DNA from 2 places in the Streptomyces sp. NPDC103540 genome. Region 2 is predicted to be linked to the other one. Evidence: predicted binding sites of a transcription regulator. Region 2 holds the regulator's gene; the other holds the start of a gene.
The links. Region 2 encodes HrcA, which represses chaperone genes, less so after heat shock. Its sites were predicted from a motif close to TTNGCACTCNGNNNNNCNGAGTGCNAA; they were not measured.
Positions count from the first base shown of each region.

Region 1: the regulator HrcA is predicted to act here: its motif matches at 4,017-4,043, upstream of groES (co-chaperone GroES).

Region 1 covers NZ_JBVJMA010000012.1:148,759-164,552, forward strand. Annotated here, with positions in the region: gene ACZ6ZI_RS27650 (MOSC domain-containing protein) at 1-70, shown strand, start outside; gene ACZ6ZI_RS27655 (SDR family NAD(P)-dependent oxidoreductase) at 93-866, shown strand; gene ACZ6ZI_RS27660 (ester cyclase) at 988-1,683, shown strand; gene groL (chaperonin GroEL) at 1,803-3,431, opposite strand; gene groES (co-chaperone GroES) at 3,565-3,873, opposite strand; gene ACZ6ZI_RS27675 (response regulator transcription factor) at 4,215-4,895, shown strand; gene ACZ6ZI_RS27680 (HAMP domain-containing sensor histidine kinase) at 4,888-6,372, shown strand; gene ACZ6ZI_RS27685 (LCP family protein) at 6,432-7,688, shown strand; gene ACZ6ZI_RS27690 (FtsW/RodA/SpoVE family cell cycle protein) at 7,700-9,073, shown strand; gene ACZ6ZI_RS27695 (HD domain-containing protein) at 9,600-10,178, opposite strand; gene cyaB (class IV adenylate cyclase) at 10,231-10,788, opposite strand; gene ACZ6ZI_RS27705 (helix-turn-helix domain-containing protein) at 10,803-11,639, opposite strand; gene ACZ6ZI_RS27710 (hypothetical protein) at 11,783-11,914, shown strand; gene ACZ6ZI_RS27715 (hypothetical protein) at 11,907-12,125, shown strand; gene ACZ6ZI_RS27720 (DUF6879 family protein) at 12,134-12,670, shown strand; gene ACZ6ZI_RS27725 (polysaccharide deacetylase family protein) at 13,147-14,034, opposite strand; gene ACZ6ZI_RS27730 (polysaccharide deacetylase family protein) at 14,031-14,978, opposite strand; gene ACZ6ZI_RS27735 (THUMP-like domain-containing protein) at 15,070-15,794, shown strand, end outside.
Region 2 covers NZ_JBVJMA010000001.1:644,045-659,838, forward strand. Annotated here, with positions in the region: gene dnaJ (molecular chaperone DnaJ) at 190-1,329, opposite strand; gene hrcA (heat-inducible transcriptional repressor HrcA) at 1,330-2,346, opposite strand; gene ACZ6ZI_RS02920 (MBL fold metallo-hydrolase) at 2,522-3,253, shown strand; gene ACZ6ZI_RS02925 (DUF3097 domain-containing protein) at 3,282-4,079, shown strand; gene hemW (radical SAM family heme chaperone HemW) at 4,225-5,457, opposite strand; gene ACZ6ZI_RS02935 (AMP-dependent synthetase/ligase) at 5,490-7,379, opposite strand; gene lepA (translation elongation factor 4) at 7,628-9,493, opposite strand; gene rpsT (30S ribosomal protein S20) at 9,727-9,993, shown strand; gene holA (DNA polymerase III subunit delta) at 10,380-11,372, opposite strand; gene ACZ6ZI_RS02955 (hypothetical protein) at 11,434-11,676, shown strand; gene ACZ6ZI_RS02960 (YceI family protein) at 11,726-12,607, opposite strand; partial or broken gene ACZ6ZI_RS02965 (ComEC/Rec2 family competence protein) at 12,726-15,122, opposite strand; gene ACZ6ZI_RS02970 (ComEA family DNA-binding protein) at 15,431-15,794, opposite strand, start outside.

The sequences.
Region 1 (15,794 bases), on a different contig from region 2:
CGCCGGTGACGCCATGGAGCCGGCCGCACACGAGACCGTACGGACGTACCTGCGCAGGCACGCGCGCTGACGCGGGCGGCTAGGTTGCGCCTATGACGACTGCGTTGATTACGGGATCCACGGCGGGCATCGGCGCCGCCTTCGCCCGCCGGCTCGCCGCCCAGGGGCACAACCTCGTACTGGTGGCCCGCGACAGCGGGCGACTGGCCGAGCAGGCCACCGAACTGCACGACCGGCACGGCATCGAGGCCGAGGTGCTGACCGCCGACCTCTCCACCGACGCCGGGATCGCGGCGGTCGAGACCCGGCTGGGCGACCGGACGCACCCGGTGGACCTGCTGGTCAACAACGCCGGCTTCGGCAACAAGGGCCGCTACCTGGAAGTCTCCATGGCCGACGAGCTGGCCATGGTGAAGGTGCACGTCGAGGCGGTGCTGCGGCTGACCTCGGCGGCGACGGCCTCGATGCGCGAGCGCGGCCGCGGCGGGGTCGTGAACGTGGCCTCGGTGGCGGCCTTCGTGCCGCGCGGCACCTACGGGGCCAGCAAGGCCTGGGTCGTGCAGTTCACGCAGGGCGCGGCCAAGGACCTGGCGGGTTCCGGCGTACGGCTGATGGCGCTGTGCCCCGGCTTCGTGCGCACCGAGTTCCACCAGCGCGCGGGCATGGGCACCGACAACATCCCCGGCTGGATGTGGCTGGACGCCGACAAGCTGGTGGCGGCGGCGCTGGCCGACCTGGCGCGCGGCCGGACGGTCTCGATCCCGGACCCGCGCTACAAGGCGTTGATGGGCGTGGTGAAGCTGACGCCGCGCGCGCTGCTGGGCGGGGTGTCGTCCCGCACGGGGCGCAAGTACGGGCCGCAGTAGCGTTCGTGACCCGCCGGTAAGCCTCCGTCGACGCCTGATCGACACGGCCGAACGGGTCTTTCCTCCCTAAACTGGACATGTCTCATCTCCAGCGGGAGGCGACGCGATGACATTCGTACAGATGATCGATTACGAAACGACGCGGTTCGATGAGATGAACGCGCTCATCGACCGCTGGGCGCAGCAGAGCAGCGGCAGGCGCACCGCCACGCACACGATGATCGGCCAGGACCGCGAGGCCCGGAACCACTACGTGGACATGGTGGAGTTCGCCTCGTACGAGGCGGCCATGCAGAACTCCCGGCTGCCCGAGACGGACCGGATGTTCCAGGAGATGGTGGCCCTCTGCGAGGGGATGCCGACGTTCATGAACCTGGACGTGGTCCGCGACCAGCACCTCAACAAGCAGCTCTGCGAACGGGTGTTCAAAGAAGCCGCCATGGCCGGGAACATGGGCGTCCTCGACGAGTGCTTCGCGGCGAACTACATCGACCACGACGTGAGCAAGGAGGAGTCCACCGTCATCGGACGCGAGGGTATGCGCTCCGACATGGAGATCTGGCGCGCCGCCTTCGACATGACCTTCGAACCGGTCGCCCAGGTGGCCGAGGGCGACATGGTCACGACGGTGTGGAACTGGCGCGGCACCCACAAGGGAGAGTTCATGGGGGTCGCGCCGACCGGCAGGACGTACGAGATGTCCGGGACCACGACCTTCCGGTGCCTGGACGGACAGATCGTCGAGGGCTGGTGGCACTACAACCCCGGAGCCCTGCAACGACAGATGGGCGGGTCCGGAATGCCCTACGGGACCTGAGTCCCGGTCCCGGGTCCCGACACGGGACCCGGACAACGGGTCCCGGCCAACGGGTCCCGATACGGGGAAGGCCCCGTTCCGCGTGCTGCGGAACGGGGCCTTCTCGGCGCGGGGCGCGATCAGTGGCTGTGGCCGTGACCGTGGCCGTGACCGGCGTCGGCCTCTTCCTCGGCCGGCTTCTCGACGACCAGGGTCTCGGTCGTGAGCAGCAGGGAGGCGATGGAAGCGGCGTTCTCCAGCGCGGAGCGCGTGACCTTGACCGGGTCGATGACGCCGGCCTTGACCAGGTCGCCGTACTCGCCGGTGGCGGCGTTGAAGCCCTGGCCCTTGTCGAGCTCGGCGACCTTCGAGGTGATGACGTAGCCCTCGAGGCCCGCGTTCTCGGCGATCCAGCGCAGCGGCTCGACCGCGGCGCGACGGACCACGGAGACGCCGGTGCCCTCGTCGCCGGTGAGGTCGAGGTTGCCCTCCAGGACCTTGACGGCGTGGACGAGCGCGGAGCCACCGCCGGAGACGATGCCCTCCTCGACCGCGGCGCGGGTGGCGGAGATGGCGTCCTCGAGGCGGTGCTTCTTCTCCTTGAGCTCCACCTCGGTGGCGGCGCCGACCTTGATGACGCAGACGCCACCGGCGAGCTTCGCCAGGCGCTCCTGCAGCTTCTCGCGGTCCCAGTCCGAGTCGGTGGACTCGATCTCGGCCTTGATCTGGTTGACGCGGCCGAGGACGTCCTCGGACTTGCCGGCACCGTCGACGATCGTGGTGTCGTCCTTGGAGATGGTCACGCGGCGGGCGGTGCCCAGCACGTCCAGACCGGCCTGGTCGAGCTTGAGGCCGACCTCCTCGGCGATGACGGTGGCACCGGTGAGGGTGGCCATGTCCTGGAGCATCGCCTTGCGACGGTCACCGAAGCCGGGGGCCTTGACGGCGACCGCGTTGAAGGTGCCGCGGATCTTGTTGACGACGAGGGTGGAGAGCGCCTCGCCCTCGACGTCCTCGGCGATGATCAGCAGCGGGCGGGAGCCGCCACCCTGGATGACCTTCTCCAGCAGCGGCAGGAGGTCCTGGATGGAGGAGATCTTGCCCTGGTTGATCAGGATGTACGGGTCGTCGAGGACGGCCTCCATACGCTCCTGGTCGGAGACCATGTACGGCGAGAGGTAGCCCTTGTCGAAGGCCATGCCCTCGGTGAACTCCAGCTCCAGGCCGAAGGCGTTGGACTCCTCGACGGTGATGACACCGTCCTTGCCGACCTTGTCCATCGCCTCGGCGATGAGCTCGCCGACCTGGGCGTCCTGCGCGGAGAGCGCGGCCACGGCGGCGATGTCGGACTTGTCCTCGATCGGGCGGGCGGTCGCGAGGAGCTCCTCGGACACGGCCTTGACCGCGGCGTCGATGCCCTTCTTCAGGGCGGCCGGGGAGGCGCCGGCGGCGACGTTGCGCAGACCCTCGCGGACCAGCGCCTGGGCCAGCACGGTGGCGGTGGTGGTGCCGTCACCCGCGATGTCGTTGGTCTTGGTCGCCACCTCCTTCACCAGCTGCGCGCCCAGGTTCTCGTACGGGTCGTCCAGCTCGACCTCGCGGGCGATGGTGACACCGTCGTTGGTGATGGTGGGGGCGCCGAACTTCTTGTCGATGACGACGTTGCGGCCCTTGGGGCCGATCGTCACCTTGACCGTGTCGGCAAGCTTGTTGACGCCGCGCTCGAGGGCGCGGCGGGCGTCCTCGTCGAACTTCAGAATCTTCGGCATGGGAGCGGTTCCGCCCTCTCGTTGCGATCCTCGGCCGCTCACCGCGACCGCCTGGAAACGAACTACGCCCCTCGCCGCCCGGCATCAGCAGGGTGACCAGGGGCGCAGCTCAAAGCAAAACTGGAGAAGTGACTTACTTCTCGACGATCGCGAGGACGTCGCGAGCCGAGAGGACGAGGTACTCCTCGCCGCTGTACTTCACTTCGGTGCCGCCGTACTTGCTGTACAGCACGATGTCGCCGACGTTGACGTCCAGCGGGAGACGCTGGCCGTCCTCGAAGCGACCCGGACCGACCGCGAGGACGACGCCCTCCTGGGGCTTCTCCTTCGCGGTGTCCGGGATGACCAGGCCGGAGGCCGTGGTCTGCTCGGCGTCGAGCGGCTGGACCACGATGCGGTCCTCGAGCGGCTTGATGGCAACCTTGGAGCTGGCGGTCGTCACGATCCGACCTCCCCCTTCGGAGATCCGGGGTTAACTGTCTGAGGTGGCGACCAGGTCGATCCGTCGTCGCGGGTGCCGGACCTGCCTGTCGCTGTGTTGGCACTCACCGGTGGCGAGTGCCAGGTGTGACACTATTCCGGCGATTAGCACTCGGTCAAGCGGAGTGCCAATCCCACTCCGTTTGGCCCGCAATCCGGCCACCTCAACCGCATGGATCCGGCCCCGTCCGCGTGTCGCCGCCGGACGGATCCCGCCCCCGCCCGCCCTTTCGCGGCGGCCGTCGCCCCCACTCGTCCCGGGGCATCCGACCCGGTTTGTGCCGCTTGTGTGACGCTTGAGCGATGCGCATCCTCGTGGTCGAAGACGAAGAAGGCCTGGCCGACTCCCTGCGACGGGGCCTGTCGGCCGAGGGACACCTGGTCGAGGTCGCCCACGACGGCCACCGCGGCCTCGAACTGGCCCTCACCGGCGGCCCCTACGACGTCGTCCTGCTCGACCTGATGCTGCCCGGCCTCGGCGGCCACGAGATCTGCACCCGGATGCGCGCCCACGGCGACCCCACCCCCGTCCTGATGCTCACCGCCCGCGACGGCGAACACGACGAGGCCGAGGGGCTGGACGCCGGCGCCGACGACTACCTCACCAAGCCCTTCTCCTTCGTCGTCCTCGGCGCCCGCCTGCGTGCCCTCGCCCGCCGCGCCGCCACCCCCGAACCCGCCGTGCTGCGCGCCGGGGACCTGCTCCTGGACCCGCACGACCGGCGCTGCCGGCGCGGCGACCGGGACATCGAACTGACGGCGCGCGAGGTCGGCGTACTGGCCTGCCTGATGGAGCGCCCCGGCCGGGCCGTCGCCAAGCAGGACATCCTCGACGAGGTCTGGGACGCCCCGCACGACATCGACCCGAACATCGTCGAGGTCTACGTCTCCTCCCTGCGCAAGAAGGTCGACGCGCCCTTCGGCCGCCGCTCCATCCTCACCGTCCACGGCACCGGCTACCGGATGGCGCCCGACGGTGGTTAGCAGCACCCGGGCCCGCGCCGCCGTCGCCGCCGCCCTCGCGATGACCGCCGTCCTGGCCGGCGGCGGGTTGTGGCTCTCCACGCTGCTCGGCGCCAACCTCCTCGACAACACCACCGGTCGCACCGAACTGGCCGCCCGCAAGGTCGCCGCCCGCGTCGACACCCGCACCCTGCCGGCGGACGGGCGGCTGCCCGCGCCCGACGGCGGGGTCGACCTGGTCCTCGTACGGGACGCGCGCGGCCGGGTCGTCGCCTCCAGCGGCGACCCCGCCGGGGCGACGGACCTCGACGCCCCGCGCCCGGAACCCGGCGCGGACGCCCGCTCGGACGCCCGCTCGGCCGTCCTGCCGCCCGCGCACCCGGGCGGCCAGCGGCGGGTGGTCGTGGCGGTGGAGGCACCGGGGGCGGGGCCGGGGACGGGGACGGGGACGGGGACGGGATCGACGGAGGGCGCGGGGCCGGGGGCGGGGGCGGCGGCCGGGGGTGCGGCGGCCGCGGGGGCGGAGGCCACGGGGGCGGAGGCCGCGGGGCCGTACACCGTCTACGGCATGACCGTGCTCGGCGACGTGGACGACGCCGGCCGCGCCCTCGCCCTCGGCCTCGGCGCCGGCGCTCCCCCGCTGATCGCCTTCGCCGCCGCCCTGGCCTGGTGGGCCACCGGCCAGGCGCTGCGCCCCGTCACCGCGATCCGCACCGCCCTGGCCGCCGTCACCGCGAGCGCGCTCGACCGCCGGGTGCCCGATCCGGGCGGCGCCGACGAGATCGCCCGCCTGGCCCGGACCGTCAACGACACCCTCGACCGCCTGGAGCGTTCCGACGCCCGGCAGCGGCAGTTCACCGCCGACGCCTCGCACGAACTGCGCAACCCCCTCGCGGCGGTGCGCTCCCGCCTGGAGGTGGCCCTGGCGATGGAGCGGCCCGACCGCGAGGCCGTCGCCGCCGCCCTCGCCGACACCGACCGGCTCCAGCGCGTCGCCGCCGACCTGCTCCTGCTGGCCCGCCTCGACGGCGGGCCCGCCCCCCACCCCGCCGGGGAGCCGGTCGACCTCGCCCTGTTGGCGGCCGAGGACGCCGCACGCCGCCCCGCCCCCCGCGTCCCGCTCCGGCTGGACGCGCCCGAGCCCGTACCGGCGTACGGGGACCCGGCGCGACTGGAGCGGGCCTTGGCCAACCTCGTGGACAACGCCCTGCGGCACGCGGCCGGCGGGGTCACCGTCCGGGCCGCCGCGCGCGAGGGCCTGGCGGTGCTGGAGGTGACCGACGACGGCCCGGGGATCCCGCCCGCGGACCGGGACCGGGTGTTCGGCCGGTTCGTACGCCTCGACGCGGACCGGGGCCGGGCCGCCGGCGGGACCGGGCTGGGCCTGGCCATCGCCCGGGAGATCGCGCGGGCTCACGGGGGCGACGTCGAGGCCCACCGGGCCCCGGGCGGCGGCGCGCTGCTGGAGCTGCGGCTGCCGGGGGCCCGCGGGGGCTGATGGCGGGAGCCCGACCGGTTCAGGATTCCTTCAGCGGGGGTGCGTCAGCATCGACAGGCATGAGCGCGCAACGGAGGAAGACGAGGAAGACCAGCCGCCGCCGACCCTCGCCCCGCCGGATCGGCCGCACCCTGCTGATCACGGGCTGCGCCCTGACGGTCATGGCGGGCGGCACCGCCTGGTACGTCTACCGGGACCTCGCGTCGAGCATCGGCAGTTCGAAGGCGTTGGAGGGGGCCGAGAAGTCGGCGCACGGCGACACCAACATCCTGCTCATCGGCCTGGACAGCCGCCGCGACCAGAACGGCGATCCGCTCCCCGCCGAGGTCCTCGACGAGCTGCACGCCGGCAGCTCGGACATCGGCGGCTACAACGCCAACACCATGATCCTGCTGCACGTACCGGGCGACGGCGGGCAGGCACAGGCGTTCTCGATCCCGCGCGACGACTTCGTGGACATACCCGGGCACGGCAAGGACAAGATCAAGAAGGCCTACGGGCTGGCGAAGGCCGCCGCCGAGCGGTCGCTGTCGGCGCGCGGGGTCACGGACCGGCGGCAGCTGGAGCGGGAGGGCCGCGAGGCGGGGCGTCGGGCGCAGATCGAGACCGTGCGCGCCTTCCTCGGCGTACCGGTCGACCACTTCGCCGAGCTGAACCTGGCCGGCTTCTACCACCTCGCCGGCGCGCTGGACGGCGTACCGGTGTGCCTGAACAAGGCCGTGAAGGACCGCTACTCGGGGGCCGACTTCCCGGCGGGTCCGCAGGTGCTCAACGGCCGGCAGTCGTTGGCCTTCGTACGGCAGCGGCACGGTCTGGACGGCGGCGACCTGGACCGGACGAAGCGGCAGCAGGCCTTCCTGGCGGGCGCGACGAAGAAGCTGAACGAGGCGGGGACCTTCACCGACCCGGCGAAGCTGATCCGGCTGATCGACACCGCGAAGCAGGACGTGGTGACGGACGCGGGGTGGGACCTCTTGTCCTTCGTGCGGCAGGCGAAGAACCTGTCCGGAGGAAAAGTGCGGTTCACGACACTCCCCATCGAGGGATTCGCAAGGAACCATGGGGAGGACATCAACGTCGTAGATGATATGAAGATAAAGCGCCTCATAGCCGAGCAGATCGGTCCGCACCGTCCGCAGAGTGCACCGAGTGGCGCCGCATCCTCCTCACCGGCTCCGCCGTCGTCACCGCCGTCAACGTCGTCACCGACCGCACCACCCTCACCTCCGTCTCCGTCCTCCGTGCCCTCCGCGCCCTCCGCGCCCTCCGCGCCGAAGGACTCCCTCGACGGCGGCGGCGTCCCGTGCGTGGACTGAGACCACTGACGATGGCCGGCGCCCGCCGCCGCACCGAAGCCCTGTTGCTCGTCCTGGTCCTCGGCATCGCCGTGTTCGGACACGTCAGCGCCGGCCTCGCCATGAACGGCGAGCTGCCGCAGCACCTCGCCAGCTTCGTCATCAGCATGACGCTGCTGTCCCTGGTGGGACACCTGGGCATCCGCCGGTTCGCCGCGTACGCGGACCCGCTGATCTTCCCGCTGGCCATGCTGCTGACCGGGCTCGGACTGGTGCTCATCCACCGGCTCGACCAGGGCTACATCGAGCGCTACAACTCCGACGCGAACGCGCCCGGCCAGCTCATGTGGACCGTCGTCGGCGTCGCCGCCTGCATCCTGGTGGTGGCGCTGCTGCGCGACCACCGGCTGCTCCAACGGTTCATCTACATCACCATGGCCGTCGCGCTCGTCCTGCTGATCGCGCCGGCCTTCTTCGGCGCCGACACCTACGGCGCGAAGCGCTGGATCATCCTCTTCGGCTTCTCGCTCCAGCCCGGCGAGTTCGTGAAGATCATGATCGCGATCTTCTTCGCGGGCTACCTGGTCATCCACCGCGACTCGCTGGCCCTGACGGGCCGCCGGTTCCTCGGCATGCGCCTGCCCCCGATGCGCCAGCTCGGCCCCATCATCACCGTGTGGATCGTCTCCATGCTGGTGCTGGTCTTCGAGCGCGACCTCGGTACGTCGCTGATCTTCTTCGGCGTCTTCGTGGTGATGCTCTACGTCGCCACCGAGCGCACCAGCTGGATCGTCTGCGGTCTCCTCATGGCGGCCGTCGGCGCCTTCGTCGTCGGCTCCACCGAGCCCCACGTCAAGGCCCGCGTGGCCGCCTGGCTCAACCCCCTCTCGTACTACTGGGAGAACCCACCGGCCGGCATCACCTCCGACCAGTCCGCGCAGGCGCTGTTCAGCTTCGGCACCGGCGGCGTCTCGGGCACCGGTCTGGGACTGGGACACCCCGAGCTGATCAAGTTCGCGGGCCGCAGCGACTTCATCCTGACCACCGTCGGCGAGGAACTCGGCCTGGCCGGCGTCATGGCCGTCCTCTTCCTCTACGCCCTCCTCGTGCAGCGGGGGCTGCGCATGGCCCTGGCGGCCCGCGACCCCTTCGGCAAGCTGCTCGCGGTGGGCCTCGCGGCGGCGCTGGCCCTCCAGGTCTTCGTGGTCGCGGGCGGCGTCACCGGCCTCATCCCCCTGACCGGCAAGGCCCTCCCCTTCCTGGCGAAGGGCGGCTCGTCACTCCTGGCCAACTGGATCATGATCGCCCTCCTCCTGCGCATCAGCGACAGCGCGGAACGCCAACGCGAAGCCGACGCCCGCGGCCCGGTGGAAACCACGATCACCCCGGTGGTGGCCCTGCGCTGAGGCGTACGCCGTCCCGGTGCGGGCCCGCCGTCGCCCCTTCGACGGGGCGGGGCGGGCCGGTGGCGCCGCGTGCGGGGGTGGGGGTGGGGTGGGGCTGCCCCGGCCGGGCGGAGTCGGGAACGGGCTGGGGGTTTCCCGTCAGTCTCATCATCTCTCCGGTGCGGGCCGGGCCCTCAAGGGCGCTCACTTCGTTCGCGTCGCTTCGCGATGGCCTTCGGCCACCCTTGACCGCCCGTCCCGCCCCGGACAAACGAAGACTGTCGGGAAACCCCCGAAAGAACGGCCACGGGGCAGGAGGCGATCTCCCCCGCATCAGCGACCCTCGACCTCCCGGGCGAGGAGCCTCAACCGGGCGACCTCCCTCACAGCCCCTTTCGGGACCCCACCCAGGCCCTACCCGCACCAAAAGTCGACCAGACCGTCCCCCGGAGCACCCAAACGCGCCAGATCGCTACGCGCTCCTCACGTCTCAGCGTCCGCCGGCCGTCTGGGGCTGATGGCTGTCCGTCGAAGCGATCAGATGCCATCAAGGCTTTTCGCCCATGGCCGCGCGGAGCCAGTCGAGGGTGCCTTGCCCGAGGAGTTCGTCAGCGAGCCGTCGGCCCGTCTCTGTCGTCAGTCGACCTCGGCTGTTGTCGATCCAGCGCTGGGTGTTCTCGTAGCCCTGGGCCTTGTACTCGATGCCTTGCAGCATGCATTCCAGCTTGTCGGCGTCCCGGGCGCACGCGGCCTCGGGGGACTCCTTGGCCTCGTACTCGGCGACCAGGTCTTGGATGGCGGAGGCGAGGACGTCGGGCATGTCGGCCGTCTGGTCTGCGGTGACGACGATCGGGTCCGCGTTGGTGGAGTACTTCTTCCCCAGGTGGTTCACGTCCCCGGTGCGGGTCTCCTGGGTGTCGTGCCACACGGCGAGAAAGGCGGCACGTGCGGGATCCGCACCCTCCAGCTTCGCGATGATCGTGGCAATCAGGGCGGTCCGCCAGGAGTGCTCGGCCACACTTTCCGGGTTGTTCACCCCGGCCATCCACCAGCCGGTACGACGCGCGTTCTTGAGCGTGCCCGCCTCGTAGAGGAAGTGGGCCACCGCCGACAGGTCGTCAGCCACGTCTGTCTCCTTCTCACGCCTCGGCGAGGCGAATCGCGTAGACGGTCCGCAGTCAGAGTCGGCGCCGGGCCTTGACCGCTGCGGTGTACTGCTCCCGTGTCAGGTCTTCCGCGCGGATGCCGAGCTCGGTCAAGACCTGGCGGACATCGTCGAGCGCATCGGGCACGTCCTTCTCCGCCACCAGGGTTTCCAACTCCAGGAACGTCCCGTCCAGCTCCGGAACGCGGACGAGAGTGGCCAGCATCTGCCGGCCTCTCGCTTCGAAGGAGTAATTCCTGCACCGCTTCTCGAACTCGATCGCCGGGACATAGCCGAGGCTGCGCAGCATCGCGTGCACGGCCTCGGCGTTCTCCACGCGGGTCTCGTGCTCCGGCTTGGAGCCGGATTCCTCGTCGACCCGGGCTCCCTTGTACGTGAGGATCGTGCGGGTCTCGTCCGCGCCGTGCACGGTGCGGACGCGGAGTTCCTCGTCCTTGGCCTCCAAGGCTCCGTCCACGGTGTCGTAGTAGGTGTCCTGGTACACCTCGGCCCGGCCTTCGGCCCGGTCGTCCAGCCGACGCAGAGTCTCCTGTGGCGCGTGCACGCACGCCTTGAGTTCGGCTTCGATCATCGGTCCGTCCCCTCTCACACCGTGCGCTCCGCGCCTGCGACGATGGCTTCGAACATGCGCGCAAAGCCTCTGAACAACGGGCCGTGCGACGTTTCCATGACCTTGTACGTGGCGGATTCATGCCCTTCCCAACCCGCGTCGAACGCCCCGACGAACAGGGTGGAGTCGGCTCGGATCAACCGCCATGTGGGCAGCATGCCGTACCTGTACACCTCGATTTCACAGATCCCCGCAAGCTCACGCAGCCGGGCCTCGGCCATCCGCACTCCGCCGGCGAGTGCCTCGACCGATTCACCGATCTCGGCGGCGCGCGAGGCAAGGGCCGGCGACTCCGGATCGAGCAGCAGGACCCGCACGCGGAGATCGCCTCCCTGCCTCGCAAGGTGCCCCCGCAGCATCGAATCGTTCAGGCCGATCAAGCCGAGGCCACGAACGGCGAGGATGTCCAACGACTTCGCAGCGCGTACCTGCTGTTGGATCTCCTCGCGGGCCGACGCCTGTGCGGCGTACACCCGAACCACCTCGGGGAAGGCGGTGAGATCGAACGCCGCCCCACCCGAGCGCTGCTCGCGGCCGGCCGCGAGCCCGAGTAGGTGGCGCGCGTCGTCCGGCATGTTCAGTCCGTCGGCGATCCGCTCGTACACGTCAAGGCGCGACACCTCACGGCGACGATTGATGATCTCGTTGACGCGGGCCTGGGTCATGCCGACCGCCGCAGCGATGCGCCCCTGACTCACTCCGCTGTACTGCTGGACGTATCGGAACACCGCTCCCACATCACGAGCGCGGAGAGCCTGACGTACATCCGCCCGCTCCCATGCCCAATCGGGCAGGAATGCCGTTGTCGCCACGGTCGACCACTCCGCTCACCCGTTGACGAGATGGGAAGTCATCCCACGGTGAGATTACCGTTCGGATATCGACTGCGTACGCGCTGTCACCAGATCCTCCTGGTATGCCCGCTTGAAGGGCTCCTGAAATGGGAGGACGCATCGTGACTTTCCTTGCCGCCGATCCGGCCGAAGCCCTCTGGCCAGTAGCGCAACCCAGCCCGGACCTTCTTGACCGGGCGCTTGTCGGTTGGGAGCGCTTTCTCGACACCTTCGAGGAGGTGTCCGATGAGTGAGTGCTACGAGTACCTGCCGCACCATCTGCTCCGGCGTCGAGTCCGCGACATCGCCTCGGGGACCGAGGGCGAGTTGATGGCCGTGGTCAACGAGAACGTGTCCGACACCGGCGTCGAGCGCTGGATGCCGTTGGCCTACATCCGTGCCCGTAATGGGCGTGAGTTCACCACCGCCGTCGCCAACGTCGAGCCGGTCACCCGCACGCGCTGATTCCTGCGATGTCTTCGACGCCCACGTTCGATGAGCTGATGGCCGGTTGCTCCCAGGCCGTGCACCTGGAAATGCGCGACTCCTACGCGGTCGACTACGAAGAGGGCCCGTTCGCCGAGTGGCGGAAGGGACTCCGGCGCGATCCGGCCGACCGGAATTCATGGTGGCGTCCCTGGCTGGACCTGGTCGCGGAGACCGTGGGTCGTGGCGCGGTCATCCGACGGGCTCGGGTCGTGTCCGAGCCCGTCAGCGAATACACGCGCTTCCTGCACGACGGGACGTTCACCAACATCGCTGCCGGCGAGCGGGTGCGTTGGCTTCCGCATCGCCTGGCCTCGACCATTGCCTTGCCTGGAAACGACTTCTGGCTGTTCGACGGCGAGTGGGTCCACTGGAACCACTTCGCAGGCGACGGGTCGTCGAGGGGCGCAGAGATCACCGACGATCCGATCGCGGCCAATCTCTGCGCCCAAGCCTTCGAAGCGGTGTGGACGCGGGCCATGCCGCACGAGGACTACAAAATCTGTGATCGTCCTGGTGGGTAGATATCGGCCCCGGGCGGCGGTCGGACGCTGAGACGAGAGGAGCGCGTAGCGATCTGTCGCGCCTGGGTGCTCCGTGGGACGGTCTCGTCGACTTTTCGTGCAGGTAGGCGGGCAGCCCGGTCCCGAAAGGGGCTGTGAGTGCCCGATGCCCGGTGGGCCCGTGGGATGGCCGCTCGCTGGTCGCTGATGCGGGGTCGTCCCTGCTCCTGCCCCGTGGCCGTTCTTTCGGGGGTTTCCCGACAGTCTTCGTTTGTCCGGGGCGGGACGGGCGGTCAAGGGTGGCCGAAGGCCATCACGCAGTGACGCGAACGCAGTGAGCGCCCTTGAGGGCCCGGCCCGCACCGGAGAGACGATGAGACTGACGGGAAACCCCCAGCCCGTTCGCAATACCGCCCCCGGGAGGCAACCCCTCCCACCCCCGCCCCGCAGGCGAAAGCCGGGTCGAGGGGGATGCCCCCGACCCGCCCCGTCCGTGCCTACAGGTAGTCCTCCAGGAGGCCTATGCGGTAGCCCTGTTCCTGGATGTGTTGGAGCATGCGGGCCGTCATCTGGGTTTCGGTCTTGCCCTTGAGTTCCGAGGGGCCGCGGAAGTGGGCCAGGATGATGTCGCCCGGCTTGAGGGCGGTTCCCTCGGCGTACTGGAAGTCGTTGATCTGCATCGACGCGCGCCACAGGACGACCGAGGAGATGCCGCATTCGGAAGCGGCCTTGAGGGTGTCGTCGTTGTAGTTGCCGAACGGCGGCCGGAAGAGGGGCGGGCGCTTTCCGAAGCGCTTCTCCAGGCGTTCCTGCTGGCCGCATATCTCCTTCTTCTGCGCCGCGAAGGGCAGGGTGCGGAGGTTCGGGTGCGTCAGGGTGTGGTTGTTGACGGTGCTGCCGGAGCCGTTGTCGCGGAGCTTCTCGAAGTGGCCGTAGTCCGAGGCCGCGACGTTGTCCGTCAGGAACATGCTGATGGGCAGCTTCAGGTCAGCCGCCATCTTCAGGAACTCGGGGTCCTTCTCCGCGCCGTCGTCGAAGGTCAGGAAGACGACCTTGTCCGTCGGCGCGACGGGTATTCGGTCGACGACGGCCGCCTTGCCGGGGGCGCCCTTGGGGAGTTGGGGCTTGCGGTCGGGCTTCGGGGCGTACTGGACGGGGGCCGTCAGGCCCCACTTGCGGTACGCCTGGTCCCCCGGCGCCGGTGTGGCCGAGGGGCCGGAGGCCGCGGGGGCCGGCGCGGACGGGGAGGCGGACGTCCCCGGGTCCGAGGCGGCCTTGCGGCCCAGCCGTTCGATGGGATCCACGCTGTTCCCGCACCCCGTCAGGGACAGCGCGAGCGCGCCGGCCGTCAGCGTCCCGGCTACCAACCGGCGCGCGTACTTCACAGGTAGTCCTCCAAGCGGGCCACGGCGTACCCCTTGTCCGTGACGGTCTTCATGACATGACGGATCATGTCAGGCATCGTGCCCTTCCAGTCGTCCCGGCCCCTGAAATGCGTCAGGATGATGTCGCCGGGGTGCAGGTCGCGGTCCCACTCCCGGTAGTCCATCCGGTTCGGGAAGGCCTCGGCGTTCCACAGGGGGACGGCCTTGATGCCGCAGGACTTCGCGGCGAGCAGCGTGTCCTGGTTGTAGTTGCCGTAGGGCGGCCGGAAGAGCGTGGGGCGCTTGCCGAACTGCTTCTGGATGGTGTCCTGCTGGCCGCAGATCTCCTCGCGCTGCTTCTCGTACGAGAGTCCGGGCATGTAGCGGTGGTTGAGCGTGTGGTTGTTGAGGGTGACGCCGGCGGCCTGCATCCCCTTGAAGTAGGGGTAGGAGTCGCGGACGAGGTAGTCGCTGAGGAACGCCGTGTACGGGATCTTCAGTTCCTGCATCATCCGGACGAACTCGGGGTCCTTCTCCGCGCCGTCGTCGATGGTGAGGAAGACGACCTTGTCCTCCGTGGGGACGGTGGTGAAGACGGGCGGCAGTTCGTCCTGGTCCTCCACCTCGAAGCCGTCCCGCGTGGTGATCTCGGGCTTTTCCTTCGGTGCGGCGGGGGCGAGCAGCGGGGTCTTGGCCAGGCCCCACTTCTTGGCGGCGGCGATCCGGGCCTGTTGGGCGGCCTTGAGCCGCTCGGCGGAGTTGGCGAGGGCGCCCGCCGCGCCGCCCTCCTTGACGGGGCCGGCCGCCGCCTTGGTCTTGGCGGGCGCGTCCGCTCCGGATCCGCATCCCGTTCCGAGGGCCGCGACGAGCAGCGCGGCCAGGGCCACGCCGTACCGGCCGCGCGGGCGTGCCGCGCACCGGTGACCAAACTGCGTACTATTTCCCTTTTGTCGCACAAGCTGCATAGCTGCGGATCTTTCCATCGCACAGCGCGCCGACCCGGCCGACACACACGGTCGGAGATTGCCCTTCCACCGACTGGCGGACAATGGGACGGTGACCCCCGAAGACTTCGCCGAGCTCCTCGCCCCCCAGGGCCGCGCCCTCCTCGACTCCCTGCGCGCGTACGACCCCGCCCAGGAGCTGGCCGTCGCCACCCGGCTGCGCCGCGAGCACCCCGCCGCCCTGGTGTCGGCCGCGCTCGGGCAGGCCCGACTGCGTCAGCGGGCGGTCGCGAAGTTCGGGGCCGAGGACGCCTCCCGGATGTACTTCACTCCGGGCGGCGGCGAGATGGCCACCCGCGCCTCGGTGGCCGCGTACCGCGCCGGTCGCCTCGCCGAGCTGGGCGTACGCTCCGTCGCGGACCTGTGCTGCGGCATCGGCGGCGACGCCCTGGCCCTGGCCCGGCTCGGCATCCGCGTCCTGGCCGTGGACCGGGACCCGCTGACGGTGGCCGTCGCCCGCGCCAACGCCGAGGCGCTGGGGCTGGCGGACCTGATCGAGGTCCGGGAGGCGGACGTGACCGACGTGGACGTGTCGGCGTACGACGCCGTGTTCCTCGACCCGGCCCGGCGCGGCGGGCGCGGGCGCGTCTTCGATCCGGAGTCCTACTCGCCGCCGCTGTCCTGGGCGGTCGAGACGGCCCGCGCGGCCCGGTACGCCGCCATCAAGATCGCCCCCGGGATCCCGCACGAGGCGGTCCCGGCGCAGGCCGAGGCGGAGTGGATCTCCGACCACGGTGACGTGAAGGAGGCCGTGCTGTGGTTCGGCACCGCCCCGGG
Region 2 (15,794 bases):
CGGCTCCCGACCGCGTTCCGACCGCTCCGCGACCCGCTCGCGACCGTCCGGGGGACCACCGGGAAGCACCCTGGGGAGCCCCCGCGCACCCGCCCGGCGCCCGCCCTCCCGGAGCCGTCCCGAACGCGCGCGAGCCCGGTCCGGGAGGTCCGGACCGGGCTCGTACGACGCAGGGCGCGGGAGTACGGCTCAGCGGCCGTTGAAGGCGTCCTTCAGGCGGCTGAACAGCCCCTGCTGGCCGGGCGCGAACTGGCCCATCGGCCGCTCCTCGCCCCGCAGCTTGGCGAGCTGGCGCAGCAGTTCCTCCTGCTGGGAGTCCAGCTTGCCGGGGGTGGTGACCTCGACGTGGACGATCAGGTCGCCGCGCCCGCCGCCGCGCAGGTGCGTGACGCCGCGGCCGTGCAGCGGGATCGCCTGGCCGGACTGGGTGCCCGGGCGGATGTCGATCTCCTCCATGCCGTCCAGCGTCTCCAGCGGGCACTTGGTGCCCAGGGCCGCCGCCGTCATCGGGATGGTGACCGTGCAGTGCAGGTCGTCCCCGCGCCGCTGGAAGGTCGGGTGCGGCAGCTCGTGGATCTCGACGTACAGGTCGCCGGCGGGACCGCCGCCGGGGCCGACCTCGCCCTCGCCCGCGAGCTGGATCCGGGTGCCGTTCTCGACGCCGGCGGGGATCTTGACCGTCAGGTTGCGGCGGGAGCGGACCCGGCCGTCGCCCGCGCACTCGGGGCACGGGGTCGGGACCACGGTGCCGAAGCCCTGGCACTGCGGGCAGGGGCGCGAGGTCATGACCTGGCCCAGGAAGGACCGGGTGACCTGCGAGACCTCACCGCGACCGCGGCACATGTCGCACGTCTGCGCCGAGGTGCCGGGAGCGGCGCCCTCACCGGAGCAGGTGGTGCAGACGACGGCCGTGTCGACCTGGATGTCCTTGGTCGTGCCGAAGGCGGCCTCGTCCAGCTCCAGGTCGAGGCGGATCATGGCGTCCTGGCCGCGGCGGGTGCGCGAGCGCGGGCCGCGCTGCGAGGCCTGGCCGAAGAAGGCGTCCATGATGTCGGAGAAGTTGCCGAAGCCGCCCTGGCCGAAGCCGCCGGCGCCACCGCCGCCGCCCGAGGAGGACAGCGGGTCGCCGCCGAGGTCGTAGACCTGCTTCTTCTGCGGGTCCGAGAGGACCTCGTAGGCCGCGTTGATCTCCTTGAAGCGCTCTTGCGTCTTGGGATCGGGGTTCACGTCCGGGTGCAGCTCGCGCGCGAGCCGCCGGAAGGCCTTCTTGATCTCGTCCTGGGATGCGTCGCGGCGCACGCCGAGAACGGCGTAGTAGTCCGTGGCCACTTACGACTCCGCCAGGATCTGTCCGACGTAACGTGCCACTGCGCGTACCGCTCCCATCGTTCCGGGGTAGTCCATGCGGGTCGGTCCGACCACGCCGAGTTTGGCGACTGCCTCGCCGCCCGAACCGTAGCCGACGGAGACGACCGACGTGGAGTTGAGCCCCTCGTAGGCGTTCTCGTGACCGATCCGTACGGCCATCCCCGACTCACCGGCCTCGCCCAGCAGCTTCAGGAGCACCACGTGCTCCTCCAGCGCTTCGAGCACGGGCCTGATGGTCAAGGGAAAATCATGTCCGAAGCGAGTGAGGTTGGCGGTGCCGCCGATCATCAGCCGCTCCTCCGCCTCCTCGGCCAGCGTTTCGAGGAGGGTCGCCAGGACGGCCTTGACGGTCGCCCGGTCGTCGATCTCGAACGACTCCGGAAGGTCCTGCACGAGCTGCGGCACATCGGTGAACCGGCGGCCGACGACCCGGGAGTTCAGCCGCGCCCGCAGGTCGGCGAGCGAGGTGTCGGCGAACGGCGTCTGGGTGTCGACGAGCCGCTGCTCGACCCGCCCGGTGTCCGTGATCAGCACGAGCATCAGCCGGGCCGGGGACAGCGACAGCAGCTCGACGTGACGGACGGTGGAGCGGGTCAGGGACGGGTACTGGACGACGGCGACCTGGCGGGTGAGCTGCGCGAGCAGGCGCACCGTGCGGCCGACCACGTCGTCGAGGTCGACGGCGCCGTCGAGGAAGTTCTGGATGGCCCGACGCTCGGGCGTCGACAGCGGCTTGACGCCCGCCAGCCTGTCGACGAAGAGGCGGTAGCCCTTGTCCGTGGGGATGCGACCGGCGCTCGTGTGGGGCTGGGCGATGTAGCCCTCCTCCTCCAGCACGGCCATGTCGTTGCGCACGGTGGCGGGCGAGACGCCGAGGCGGTGGCGCTCGGTGAGGGCCTTGGAGCCGACGGGCTCCTCCGTCCCGACGTAGTCCTGGACGATGGCGCGCAGCACTTCGAGCCTGCGTTCACTGAGCATCGCGCACACCTCCGGATGCGGGTCGGTCGTCGGTCGGGCGGCCGTGGCGAGGCGCCGCTGGGTTCTCCGGTCTTCGTTGGCACTCTGCGCGTGCGAGTGCCAGAGATCCCCCGGTCAGTGTACGGCCGGGTGGTACGCCGCGGGCAAGGGTGGCCCGCCAGGGTAGCGTCACGCCATGGACGTGCGATGGGAAGAGGCCGGCTGGGAACGGTTGACCGGACGGGTCGGCCGCAGGCGTCTGCCGGTGTGGGACTGCACCGTGGGACTGGTGGTGGGGGACGGGGCGACGCTCCTGATCGACCCCGGATCGTGTGTACGCGAGGGGGCCGGGCTACGGGCCGAGGCGGAGCGGCTGACCGGCGGGCGCGTGACCCATGTCGCATTCACCCACGGACATTTCGACCACGTGCTGGGCGCGCCCGCGTTCGCCGGCGCGGAGTCCTACGGCGCGGTCGGGCTGGACCGGCTGCTGGGGACCCCCACGGGCCGCGAGGAGCTGCGCGCGAGCGCGGTGCGCCATGGCCTGGACCCGGCGGAGGCGGCGGAGTCCGTGGAGCTCGTACGGGCGCCCCGGCACCTCGTGTCGGGCGAGTGGACGCTGGACCTGGGCGGGGTGCAGGTGCTGCTGGCCAACGTGGGTCCGGCGCACTCGTGGCACGACCTGGCCGTCTTCGTGCCGGGCGAGCGCGAGACGGTGTTCTGCGGGGACCTGGTCGAGGAGTCGGGCGAGCCCCAGGCCGGTCGGGACGCGGTCCCGGGGCAGTGGCCGGCCGCGATGGACCGGCTGTTGTCGCTCGGCGGACCGGACGCGCGGTACGTACCGGGTCACGGCGCGGTGGTCGGGGCGGACTTCGTACGTGAGCAACGCGACACTCTGGCGGCCCTGTTCGGCGTGTCGGGCCCCTGAGCGCGGCGGCTCTCCTAGGGTCGGCCGGATGCGCGAGTACTCCCCCGATCTGACCCCGCAGTGGAAGCGGCCCAAGGCCGTTCCCGAGGTTCCCGCCGACCCCGACCTGGTGGTGGAGGTGGCCGGTACGGACTTCTGCGGCGCGGTGGTGGCCTGCGAGGCGGGCACGGTGACCCTGGAGGACCGCTTCGGCAAGCGGCGGGTGTTCCCGCTGGAGCCGCGCGGCTTCCTGCTGGAGGGCGCGGTGGTGACGCTGACCCGCCCCGGGCGGGCGCCGGCCGCTCCCGCGCGCACGGCGTCGGGTTCGCTGGCGGTGCCGGGCGCCCGGGCCCGGGTGGCCCGGGCCGGGCGGATCTACGTGGAGGGCCGGCACGACGCCGAGCTGGTCGAGCGGGTCTGGGGCGACGACCTGCGGATCGAGGGCGTGGTCGTGGAGTACCTGGAGGGCGTCGACGACCTCCCGGCGGTGGTGGCGGAGTTCGGCCCGGCCCCGGACGCCCGGCTGGGGGTCCTGGTGGACCACCTGGTGCCGGGCTCGAAGGAGTCCCGCATCGCGGCGGCGGTGACCTCCCCGGACGTGCTGATCGTCGGTCACCCGTACGTGGACGTGTGGCAGGCGGTGAAGCCGTCCGCGCTCGGCATCCCGGCGTGGCCGACCGTGCCGCGCGGCCGGGACTGGAAGACGGGCGTCTGCGCGGCGCTCGGCTGGCCGGAGAACACCGGGGCCGCCTGGCAGCACATCCTGTCCCGCGTGACCTCGTACAAGGACCTGGAGCCCACCCTGCTCGGCGCGGTGGAGCACCTCATCGACCACGTCACGTCCTGAGGCCCCGCACGGGGCCCGCGCGGCCCGTCAGCGCGCCGGCCGCGCCGGGCTCGGCCGCGAGGGCGCCGAGGCCCGCACGGGGCCGCTGCCGCCCGTTGCCGGCGCCGCCCGCGCCGCGGGGCGGGCGGGCGGGCGGGCGGCCGGGTCAGTCGACCAGGTCCCGCACCACGGCGTCGGCCAGCAGTCGCCCGCGCAGGGTCAGCACCGCCCGCCCCGCGTCGTAGGGGGTGGGTTCCAGCAGCCCGTCGGCCAGGGCCTTCGCGGCGGCGCGGAGCCCGGCGGGGGCGAGCAGCGACAGCGGGACGCCGTCGACCAGCCGCAGCTCCAGCAGGATCCGCTCGACGCGCCGGTCCTCGGCGGAGAGCAGTTCGCGCCCCGCGCCCGGGGAGCGGCCCTCGGCCAGCGCGGCCGCGTAGGCGCCGGGGTGCTTGACGTTCCACCACCGCACGCCGCCGACGTGGGAGTGCGCGCCGGGCCCGGCGCCCCACCAGTCGGCGCCGCGCCAGTACAGCTCGTTGTGCAGGCACCGGCCGGCCTCGGAGGTCGCCCAGTTCGACACCTCGTACCAGTGGTAGCCGGCCTCCGCCATGACGGAGTCGGCGATCAGGTACCGGTCGGCGTGGACGTCGTCGTCGGTCATCGGGACCTCGCCGCGGCGGATCCGCCGGGCCAGCTGGGTGCCCTCCTCGACGATCAGGGCGTACGCGCTGACGTGGTCGGGCCCGGCGCCCAGCGCGGCGTCCAGGGAGGCCCGCCAGTCGTCGTCGGACTCGCCGGGGGTGCCGTAGATCAGGTCCAGGTTGACGTGCTCGAAGCCGGCGGCGCGGGCCTCGGCCACGCAGGCCTCGGGGCGGCCCGGGGTGTGGGTGCGGTCGAGGACCTTCAGCACGTGCCGTTTGGCGCTCTGCATGCCGAAGGAGACCCGGTTGAACCCGCCGGCGCGCAGTTCGGCGAGGTAGCGCGGGTCCACCGACTCCGGGTTGGCCTCGGTGGTGATCTCGGCGTCCTCGGCGAGGCCGAACTCCTCGCGGATGGCCGCGAGCATGCGGACGAGGTCGGCGGCGGGCAGCAGGGTGGGCGTGCCGCCGCCGACGAAGACCGTGCGCACGGACCTCGGGTCGTCGCCGAGCACCTTGCGGGCCAGGCGGACCTCGTCGATCAGGGTGTCGGCGTAGTTCTCGCGGGAGGCGAGGACGCCGCCGGTGCCGCGCAGCTCGGTGGCGGTGTAGGTGTTGAAGTCGCAGTACCCGCAGCGGGTGGCGCAGTACGGGACGTGCAGGTAGAACCCGAGCGGCCGGTCCGGGGCGCCGGTGAGGGCGTGCGCGGGCAGCGAGCCGTCTTCGGGCATGGGGTCACCGTCGGGCAGTGCGGAAGGCATGTGGCCATTGTCCCGCACTGCCCCATGGTCGTTTACGCCTCGCGGGAGCCCTCGTACATCTCCTCGATGAGGTGCTTGAACTCGCGCTCGACGACGGGCCGCTTCAGCTTGAGGCTGGGCGTGAGGTCGCCGTGCTCCACATCCAGGTCGCGCGGCAGGATGCGGAACTTCTTGACCGTCTGCCAACGCTGGAGGCCCTCGTTGAGGGTCTGGACGTAGGTCTCGACGAGACGGTTGGTCTCGGGGGCGGCCAGGACCTGCGCGTACGTCCTGCCCTCCAGCCCGTTCTCGGCGGCCCAGCCCAGGATCGCGGGCTCGTCGAGGGCGATGAGGGCCGAGCAGAAGTTCCGGTCGGCGCCGTGGACGACGATCGTCGACACGAACGGGCAGATCGCCTTGAACTGGCCCTCGATCTCGGCCGGGGCGACGTACTTGCCGCCCGAGGTCTTGATCAGGTCCTTCTTGCGGTCGGTGATGCGCAGGTAGCCGTCGGGCGACAGCTCCCCGATGTCGCCGGTGTGCAGCCAGCCGTCGCTCTCCAGGACCTCGGAGGTCTTGTCGGGCTGACGGTGGTAGCCCTGCATGATGCCGGGGCCGCGGAGCAGGACCTCGCCGTCGTCGGCGATGCGCACCTCGGTGCCGGGGAGCGGCTTGCCGACGGTGCCGGTGCGGTAGGCCTCGCCGGGGTTGACGAAGGAGGCGGCGCTCGACTCGGTGAGTCCGTAGCCCTCCAGGATGTGGATGCCCGCGCCGGAGAAGAAGAAGCCGATCTCGGGGGCGAGGGCGGAGGCGCCGGAGACGGCGGCGCGCAGGTTGCCGCCGAAGGCGTCGCGGAGCTTGGAGTAGACGAGCGCGTCGGCGACCTTGTGCTTGGTGCTGAGGCCGAGGGGCGCGGTGGCGCGGCCGGTGCGGCGGTAGTTGTCCTGGGTGACCTTGGCGTACTCGCGGGCGACGCCCACCGACCACTTGAAGATCTTGTACTTGGCGCCGCCGCCGGCGCGGGCCTTGGCGGCCACGCCGTTGTAGACCTTCTCGAAGATGCGCGGGACGGCCGCCATGTAGGTGGGCTGGACGACCGGCAGGTTCTCGATGATCTTGTCGATGCGGCCGTCGACGGCGGTGACGTGACCGACCTCGATCTGGCCGGAGGTGAGCACCTTGCCGAAGACGTGGGCCAGCGGCAGCCACAGGTACTGGATGTCGTCCTTGGTGATCAGGCCGGTGGCCACGGTGGCCTTGGCCATGTACGACCAGTTGTCGTGCGGCAGGCGTACGCCCTTGGGGCGGCCGGTGGTGCCGGAGGTGTAGATGAGGGTGGCGAGCTGGTCGGCGGTGATGGCCGCGATCCGCTCCCTGACGGCCTCGGGGTGCTTGGCGAGGTGCTCCTTGCCGCGCGCCTCCAGCTCGGCCAGGGTCAGCACCCAGCCCTCGGGGTCGCCGGCCTCGGGCTCGACGCCGGCCCCGTCGATGACCACGACGTGGATCAGGTTCGGCAGGTCGGCGCGCCGCTCCCGGGCCTTGGCCAGCTGGGCGGCGTCCTCGGCGATCAGCACCCGGCTCTCGGAGTCGGCGAGGATGAACGCCGACTCGTCGGCGTTGGTGCTCGGGTAGATCGTGGTGACGGCACCGCCCGCGCACATCACGCCCAGGTCGCAGAGGATCCACTCGACGCGGGTGTTGGAGGCGAGCGCGACGCGCTCCTCCGAACCCAGGCCCAGCGAGACCAGTCCGGCGGCGATCGCGAACACGCGGTCGGCGGCCTGGCCCCAGCTGAGCGACTTCCACTCCTCGGGGCCGCCCTCCGGTCCGGCCGGCACCGGGAAGCGGTAGGCCTCGCCGTTGGGGGTGGCGGCGACGCGGTCAAGGAAGAGGGCCGCCACGGTGGGCGGACGGTTCTCGATCATGGTCTGTGTGTCGCTCACGACATCCTCCGGACCGGTCCACGCGACGGGGCGTGGGCGTGGGGCGCTTGGGCAGGCAGGGTTTTCAGACGGGCGGATTTCTTAACTGGCGAGTAACCATCGAGCAGTGATCAGACTAGAGGCCGCGTGCCCGACGCGTAAGACTCCCCGAGCGGCCGGTTCATAACGAAAAGGGCCCTCGCGCGTACGCACGGGGGCCCTTCCGCGTGACACCGGACGGGGGCTGGGCCCCCTCCCCGGTGTCGGCGCTACTTCTTCTTGCCGGTCGACTCGTCGCTGGACAGGACGGCGATGAAGGCCTCCTGCGGGACCTCCACGGAGCCGACCATCTTCATCCGCTTCTTGCCCTCCTTCTGCTTCTCCAGCAGCTTCCGCTTGCGGGAGATGTCACCGCCGTAGCACTTGGCGAGGACGTCCTTGCGGATGGCGCGGATGGTCTCGCGGGCGATGACGCGGGAGCCGATCGCGGCCTGGACCGGCACCTCGAAGGCCTGCCGCGGGATGAGCTCGCGCAGCTTGGCGACCAGGCGCACGCCGTAGGCGTAGGCGGCGTCCTTGTGGCAGACGGCGGAGAAGGCGTCGACCTTGTCGCCGTGCAGCAGGATGTCGACCTTGACCAGGCTGGAGGACTGCTCGCCGGTGGGCTCGTAGTCCAGCGAGGCGTAGCCGCGCGTCTTGGACTTCAGCTGGTCGAAGAAGTCGAAGACGATCTCCGCGAGAGGCAGGGTGTAGCGGATCTCGACGCGGTCCTCGGAGAGGTAGTCCATGCCGAGCAGGGTGCCGCGACGCTGCTGGCAGAGCTCCATGATGGCGCCGATGAACTCGGTCGGGGCGAGCACGGTGGCGCGGACGACCGGCTCGAACACGTCCGAGATCTTGCCCTCGGGGAACTCGCTCGGGTTGGTGACGGTGACCTCCTTGCCGTCCTCCAGCACCACCCGGTAGACCACGTTGGGCGCGGTCGCGATGAGGTCGAGGCCGAACTCGCGCTCCAGGCGCTCGCGGACCACGTCCAGGTGCAGCAGGCCGAGGAAGCCGACGCGGAAGCCGAAGCCGAGGGCCGCGGAGGTCTCCGGCTCGTAGACGAGCGCGGCGTCGTTGAGCTGGAGCTTGTCCAGGGCCTCGCGCAGGTCCGGGTAGTCCGATCCGTCCAGCGGGTACAGGCCCGAGAAGACCATGGGCTTCGGGTCCTTGTAGCCGCCGAGGGCCTCGGTCGCGCCGTTGTGCAGGCTGGTGATCGTGTCACCGACCTTGGACTGACGGACGTCCTTCACGCCGGTGATGATGTAGCCCACCTCGCCGACGCCGATGCCGTCGGCCGGGGTCATCTCCGGGGAGGAGACGCCGATCTCCAGCAGCTCGTGCGTGGCGCCGGTGGACATCATGCGGATGCGCTCGCGCTTGTTGAGCTGGCCGTCGACCACACGGACGTAGGTGACCACGCCGCGGTAGGAGTCGTAGACCGAGTCGAAGATCATCGCGCGGGCGGGGGCGTCCTTGACGCCGACCGGGGCCGGAACGGTCGCGACGACCTTGTCGAGCAGGGCGTCGACGCCCATGCCCGTCTTGGCGGAGACGCGCAGCACGTCCTCGGGCTGGCAGCCGACCAGGTTCGCCAGCTCCTCGGCGAACTTCTCCGGCTGGGCGGCCGGCAGGTCGATCTTGTTGAGGACGGGGACGATCGCGAGGTCGTTCTCCATCGCCAGGTACAGGTTGGCGAGGGTCTGGGCCTCGATGCCCTGGGCGGCGTCGACGAGGAGGATCGTGCCCTCGCACGCCGCGAGGGAGCGCGAGACCTCGTAGGTGAAGTCGACGTGACCCGGGGTGTCGATCATGTTCAGGATGTGCGTGTTGCCCTGGCCCTCGCCCGTCGTGGGCGCCCAGGGCAGACGGACAGCCTGCGACTTGATCGTGATGCCGCGCTCACGCTCGATGTCCATGCGGTCGAGGTACTGGGCACGCATCTGCCGCTGGTCGACGACACCGGTGAGCTGGAGCATCCGGTCGGCGAGGGTCGACTTGCCGTGGTCGATGTGCGCGATGATGCAGAAGTTGCGGATCAGAGCCGGGTCGGTACGGCTCGGCTCGGGCACGTGGCTGGGGATCGCGGGCACGCAGTGTCCTGATTCTCGGTCGCAGTCGGAAGCGTCGGTCGGTCGCGTCGGTCGGTCCTGATCGGATCCTTCGGATCGATACGCAGACTCCCATGGTCCCATGGACGGGGCAGTGCGCTCGGTTTGGGCCGGTCGGAGCGCGCCTGGTAGCCTGGGCAGCTGTGTCTCGTATGCCCTCTCAGCTGTCGGGACACAATCCGAAGATCAAACTCTGAACCTGAAAAGGCTCTTTCGTGGCGAACATCAAGTCCCAGATCAAGCGGAACAAGACGAACGAGAAGGCGCGCCTGCGCAACAAGGCCGTCAAGTCCTCGCTCAAGACCGCGATCCGCAAGGCCCGCGAGGCCGTCCTCGCCGGTGACGTCGAGAAGGCCACCGTGGCTTCCCGCGCCGCCGCGCGTGCGCTCGACAAGGCTGTCTCGAAGGGTGTCATCCACAAGAACGCCGCCGCCAACAAGAAGTCGGCGCTGGCCTCCAAGGTTGCCACCCTCCAGGGCTGAGCTCCTGATGTGAATCGCCGGTAAGGACCCAGCGGGCCCTCTCTCCCGCTCCGGACCGGCCCCCGCGCCGCACGCGGCCTGCGTTCGCCACGCGGGTGCGGCGCACACCAGCAGTGGTCGAAGGCCCCGGCCCCTCCCTTCCCCAGGGAGGAGCCGGGGCCTTCGTCATGCCCGCGCCGCCCGACCGGCACCCGCGCACGGCACGGCACGGGACCGCACGGGGACGGCACGGAGCCGGGAGCGGTACGGAAGACCCGGCCACGAGGCGAGGGGCGGGGGCGGGACCGCGCCGGGCGGCGGGTCCGGGACGGGACCCTGCCGGGGGACGGGTCCGGGACGGGACCCGTGACGGGCGTACGGGCGCTACGGGGCGCTGCGGGGCCGCCTCAGCGGCGTTGGGGGCGGGCCGCGCGGGCCACCGCCACGACGGCCTTCTCCAGGGCGTACTCGGGGTCGTCGCCCCCGCCCTTGACCCCCGCGTCCGCCAGCGCCACCGCGCGCAGGGCGTCCGAGACGGCGTCCGCGGACCAGCCCCGCATCTGCTGCCGGACCCGGTCGATCTTCCACGGCGGCATGCCGAGGTCCCGGGCGAGATCACCGGGACGGGCCCCGCGCGGCGCGGAGGCGAGCTTGCCGATCGCCCGCACCGCCTGGGCCAGGGCGCTGGTGATCAGGACCGGTGCCACGCCCGTCGACAGGGACCAGCGCAACGCTTCGAGGGCCTCGGCCGCGCGCCCCTCGACGGCCCGGTCGGCGACCGTGAAGCTGGAGGCCTCGGCCCGCCCGGTGTAGTAGCGGCCCACGACGGCCTCGTCGATGGTGCCCTCGACATCCGCGCACAGCTGCGCCACCGCGCTCGCCAGCTCCCGCAGGTCGCTGCCGATGGCGTCGACCAGGTTCTGGCAGGCGTCGGGGGTCGCGGAACGACCCAGCGTCCGGAACTCGCCCCGCACGAACGACAGTCGGTCCGCGGCCTTCGTCATCTTCGGGCAGGCCACCTCGCGGGCACCCGCCTTGCGCGCGGCGTCCAGGACCGCCTTGCCCTTGACCCCACCGGCGTGCAGGAGGACCAGCGCGATCTCCTCGTACGGATCGGCGAGGTAGGCCTTGAGCTCCTTGACCGTCTCCGCGCCCAGGTCCTGCGCGCCGCGCACGATCAGGACCTTGCGCTCGGAGAACAGCGAGGGGCTCGTCAGCTCGGCCAGCGTGCCGGGCTGGAGCTGATCGGAGGTGAGGTCGCGCACATCGGTGTCGGCGTCGGCCGCGCGCGCGGCCGTCACCACCTCGCGCACCGCACGGTCGAGGAGCAGGTCCTCCTGCCCCACCGCGAGGGTGATCGGGGCGAGGAGATCGTCGGTGGAGTTCTTCCTGGTGGCCATCGCCCCCAGCATCCCACGACGCACCGACAGTCCCCCGCGCCCGGTGCCCGAGAATGGTCGGGTGAACGTGCGACATGTACTGGTCCTGCCCGACCGCGACGCCGCCGAAGAGGTGGCCCAGGAGGCCGTCGACCGCTTCGGCCTGCCCGAGGAACCCCAGCTGGTCCGCGACGCCCTCGCCGGCGAGGACGACGCCGAGGACGCCCAGTGGCTGGTCGTCGTGGAGGACCCGAGGGAACGGCTCGACACCGGCGCCCTGGACGACCTCGCCGCCGAGTACGAGGGCTGGCTGGAAGCCCCGTAGACCACCGCCCGGCCCCGACCGGGCCGGGCCCTCGCCCGCGGCCCGCGTCCTACGCCTTGTGGACGATCTGCACGTCGAGCGTCACGTCGACGCTGGAGCCGATCGCCGCGACGCCGTGGGCCAGGATCGACTGCCAGTTCAGCGTGAAGTCCTCGCGGTGCAGTTCCGCCGTGGCCCGGCAGGCCGCCCTCGGTTCGCCCTCCAGGCCCGTGCCGTGCCCCAGGTACTGGGTGTCCAGGGTGACGGAACGGCTGACGCCGTGCAGGGTGAGGGCCCCCGCGACCGCCCACCGGCTGCCGCTGCGGTGGATGAACCGCTCACTGTAGAACTCCACCGTGGGGTGGCGGGCCGCGTCCAGGAAGTCGGCGGAGCGCAGGTGGTCGTCCCGCATCCGCAGACCGGTGTCGATGCTCGCCGCGTCGATGATCACGTGCATGGAGGAGTCCTCCATCCGCTCCGCGATGCGGACCGCGCCGGCGAAGGTCGTGAACCGGCCGTGGATCCGGGCGAACCCGATGTGCCGGGCGGAGAAGGCGATCGACGAGTGCGTCGGGTCCAGCTCCCAGTGGCCGGGCGCCGGCAGCCTCGGCGGCTCCACCGCGTCCAGGATGATCTCGGCGGTCCCGGGCTGCGCCGGGTCCCCGACGAGCGTCGCCCCGTGGAACGGCGCGTAGCCCTCGGCGGTGACGGACAGCCGGTACTCCCCCTCCGGCACGGCGGCGGTGAACCCGCCGTACGGGTCCGTCTCCCCGCTGACGACCCGTCTGCCGATCGGGTCCGTCACCTCGAACTTCGCCTGTCGGACCGGCTGGTGGACCGTGTCGAGGACCCGACAGCTCAACAGCTTCGCCGTGGGCGGCAACGTCAGAGTGGCGGATGTCTGTGAACCGGCACTTCCGACCGTCTCCATCCCCCGTCGGCGACCGAACATGGCTGATGCACCCCCGTGCTGTGTGGACTTGGACCGCTCTGGCGAAGACGCATTCGATCATGCTGTCGGGTTGGGGGCAAACAGAATGGTCGCGCCCGGTATGCCCGGGCCGCCGGCGACGCCGGCCGGCCGGGAACGCACGCATCCCCGCGCCGCTCCCGGCGACCGCCACGGAACCGTCCCGGTCGGTGCGCAGCACCGTCGTCCCCCGCTCCCGCAACCGGCCGACGGTGCTCGGCGCGGGATGCCCGTAGCGGTTGCCGGCGCCGACGGGAACGATCGCGATCCGGGGTCGGATCCGGTCCTGGAGACCGGGGTCCTGGTGGGCCGATCCGTGGTGGGCGACCTTCAGGACGTCCACCGGCCCCAGCTCGGGATGGCTTTGCAGAAGGGCCTGTTGGGAAGGCGGTTCGAGGTCGCCGAGGAGCAGCAGCGTCACCCCCGACGTGCGGACCAGCAGGGCCACGCTCGCGTCGTTGGGCCCGCGCGGCGCCGGCCCGGACCCCCTCGGCCACAGCACCTCCCACCCGAGCCTGCCGACCTGCCGGCGCTCGCCCGCGAGCGCGGGTACGACGGGCACCCCGGCGGCGGCCGCCGCCCGCCGGACGGCCCGCGCGCGCTCCGGCGGCTCCTCCACCGTGGTGGTTTGAATCACACCCACCGACCGGCCCCTCAACACGCCCGCGAGTCCTCCGACGTGGTCGGCGTGGAAGTGCGTCAGCAGGAGCAGCGGCACCCGGTGGACCCCGAGGGACCGCAGGCAGGCGTCCACCGGTCGCGGGTCCGGTCCGGCGTCGACCACGACGGCCGTCCCGGGGGCGACGGCCAGCACGGCGGCGTCCCCCTGGCCGACCGCGCACTGCACGTAGCTCCAGTCCGGCGGCGGCCAGCCGGTGAGCGCCCGCGTGAGCTGCGGCGGTCGCAGTACGGCGACCAGCAGCAGGATCGCCACGGCCGCGCACACGGCACGCCGCCGGCCGAACCGCGCCGCGAGCCCCACGAGGACCACCGTGACCGCCCCGAGCAGCAGCGCGCCCCGCGGCCCGCCGGGCCAGGGCACCTCCGCCCCCGGCAGTCCGGCCCCGCCCCGCGCCACGGCGGCGATCCACCGGGCCGGCACCCCCGCGCACCAGGCGAGCACCCGCGCCGCCGGCATCCACAGCGGGGCGACGGCGAGGGTCGCGAATCCGAGCACCGTCGCCGGTCCCGCCGCGAGTTCCGCCAGCAGGTTGCACGGCACCGCGACGAGGCTGACCCGGGCGGACAGCAGCACCACCACGGGCGCGCACACCGCCTGCGCGGCGGCGGCCGCCCCCAGCGCGTCGGCCGTGCGCGCGCCCACGCCCCGCCGCCGCAGGGCCGCGCTCCACCGGGGCCCGAGGGTGAGCAGGGCCCCGGTGGCCAGGACCGACAGCAGGAATCCGTAACCGCGGGCCAGCCACGGGTCGTAGAGCACGAGCAGCAGCACCGCCCCGGCCAGTGCCGGCACGAGCGACCTCCGCCGGCCGGTACCGAGGGCCAGCAGGGTGATCGCCCCGCACGCCGCGGCCCGCAACACGCTCGGCTCGGGCCGGCACACCACGACGAAGCCCAGCGTGAGGGCTGCCCCGCACAGGGCCGTGGCCCTCAGCGACAGCCCCAGGCGGGGCGCGAGCCCCCGCCGCTCGACGAGCCGCGCGCGGGCCGGGGGCCCGATCAGCAGGCACAGCACCACGGTGAGGTTGGAGCCGGAGACGGCCAGCAGGTGCAGCAGGTCGGTGGCCCTGAACGCCTCGCGCAGGTCGTCGGGGACCCCGGAGGTGTCCCCGACCACCAGCCCGGGCAGCAGCGCCCGCGCGTCGGGCGCGAGCTCCCGAACGGCCTCTCGCAGCCCCGCGCGCAGGCTCCCGGCGAACCGCTGGGCGGCGTCGGGCCCGCCGGTCACCTCGGGCGGCGCGTCCCCGGCCGGGCGGACCAGCGCCACGGCCCGCTCCCCGCCCCGGGTCGGAGCCAGGGCGGCGACCACCTCGACCCGGGTCGACGGCAGCAGCCCGGCCCAGTCGGGATGCGCGGCCGACACCCGTACCGGGGTCACGGTCCGCGTCCGCGTCCCGTCGGGGCCCCGCACCGCCGTCACCACCGCGTCCAGCATCACCCCCGGCGGGCCGTTCCCGCCCCGGGTGGCGCGGGGGTCGGAGCCGACGGTGAGTTCCAACAGGACCCGGGCGTGCTCCCGGGCCAGCCCCGCCACGGGCCCCGCCCGCGCCTCGGCCCGCTCCAGCCCGGCCACCCCCGCGCCCGCGGCCGCGCACAGCAGGGCGGCGGCCGCGGCCGTACCGACCCGCCACAGGGGCTGCGGACGGCGCCGGCCGGCGAGCAGCAGCGCCCCCGCCGCGACCACCGCGAGCACCACCCCGACGGCGGTCCAGTGCCCCGGGGCCCCGAGGGCCAGGGCGGTGGCGGCCCAGGCGGCCCCGGCCGGCACCGCGAGCCGCAGATCGACCGGACGCCCCTCCTCCGCCCCGGCCCCTTCCAGCCCGACGGCGGTCGCCCCGCCCCCGGCGGACCCGACCGCACCGGACCCGACCGCACCGGGCCCGACCGCACCGGGCCCGACCCCGGCGGTCCCGACCCCGGCGATCCCGACCGCACCCGCCCGTCCCGCACCGAACCCGCCCCCGCGCGCACCACCCCCCTCGGACGGCACCCGCCCCGCCCCGACCCCACCCGACCCCGCACCCTCAGGCGGCACCCGCCCCGACCCGACCCCACCCGACCCCGCACCTTCAGGCCGGCGCCCGCCCGCGCGGCCCGGATCCCGCGCGCCTGCCCCCCGCGGCCCGCTCACGGCCGCACCAGCCCGCGCAGTTCGGCGAAGCGCCGCTCGCCGATCCCCTGGACCTGTCGGAGTTCCTCCACGGAGCGGAACCCGCCCCGGGCCGTACGGAACTCCACGATGTGCCGGGCGAGCACGGGGCCGACCCCGGGCAGCCCGTCCAACTGCTCGACCGTGGCCGTGGCCAGGCTCAGCGGCCCCGCCCCGGGCCCCGCACCACCGCCGGGGACCGCGCCGGTGCCTCCGGGAGGCGGCGGCTGCGCCGTGACCCCCACCAGCACCTGTTCGCCGTCCACCAGCACCCGGGCCCGGTTGAGCCCGGTGGTGTCCGTGCCGGGCCTCACTCCCCCGGCGGCGGCCAGCGCGTCCTCC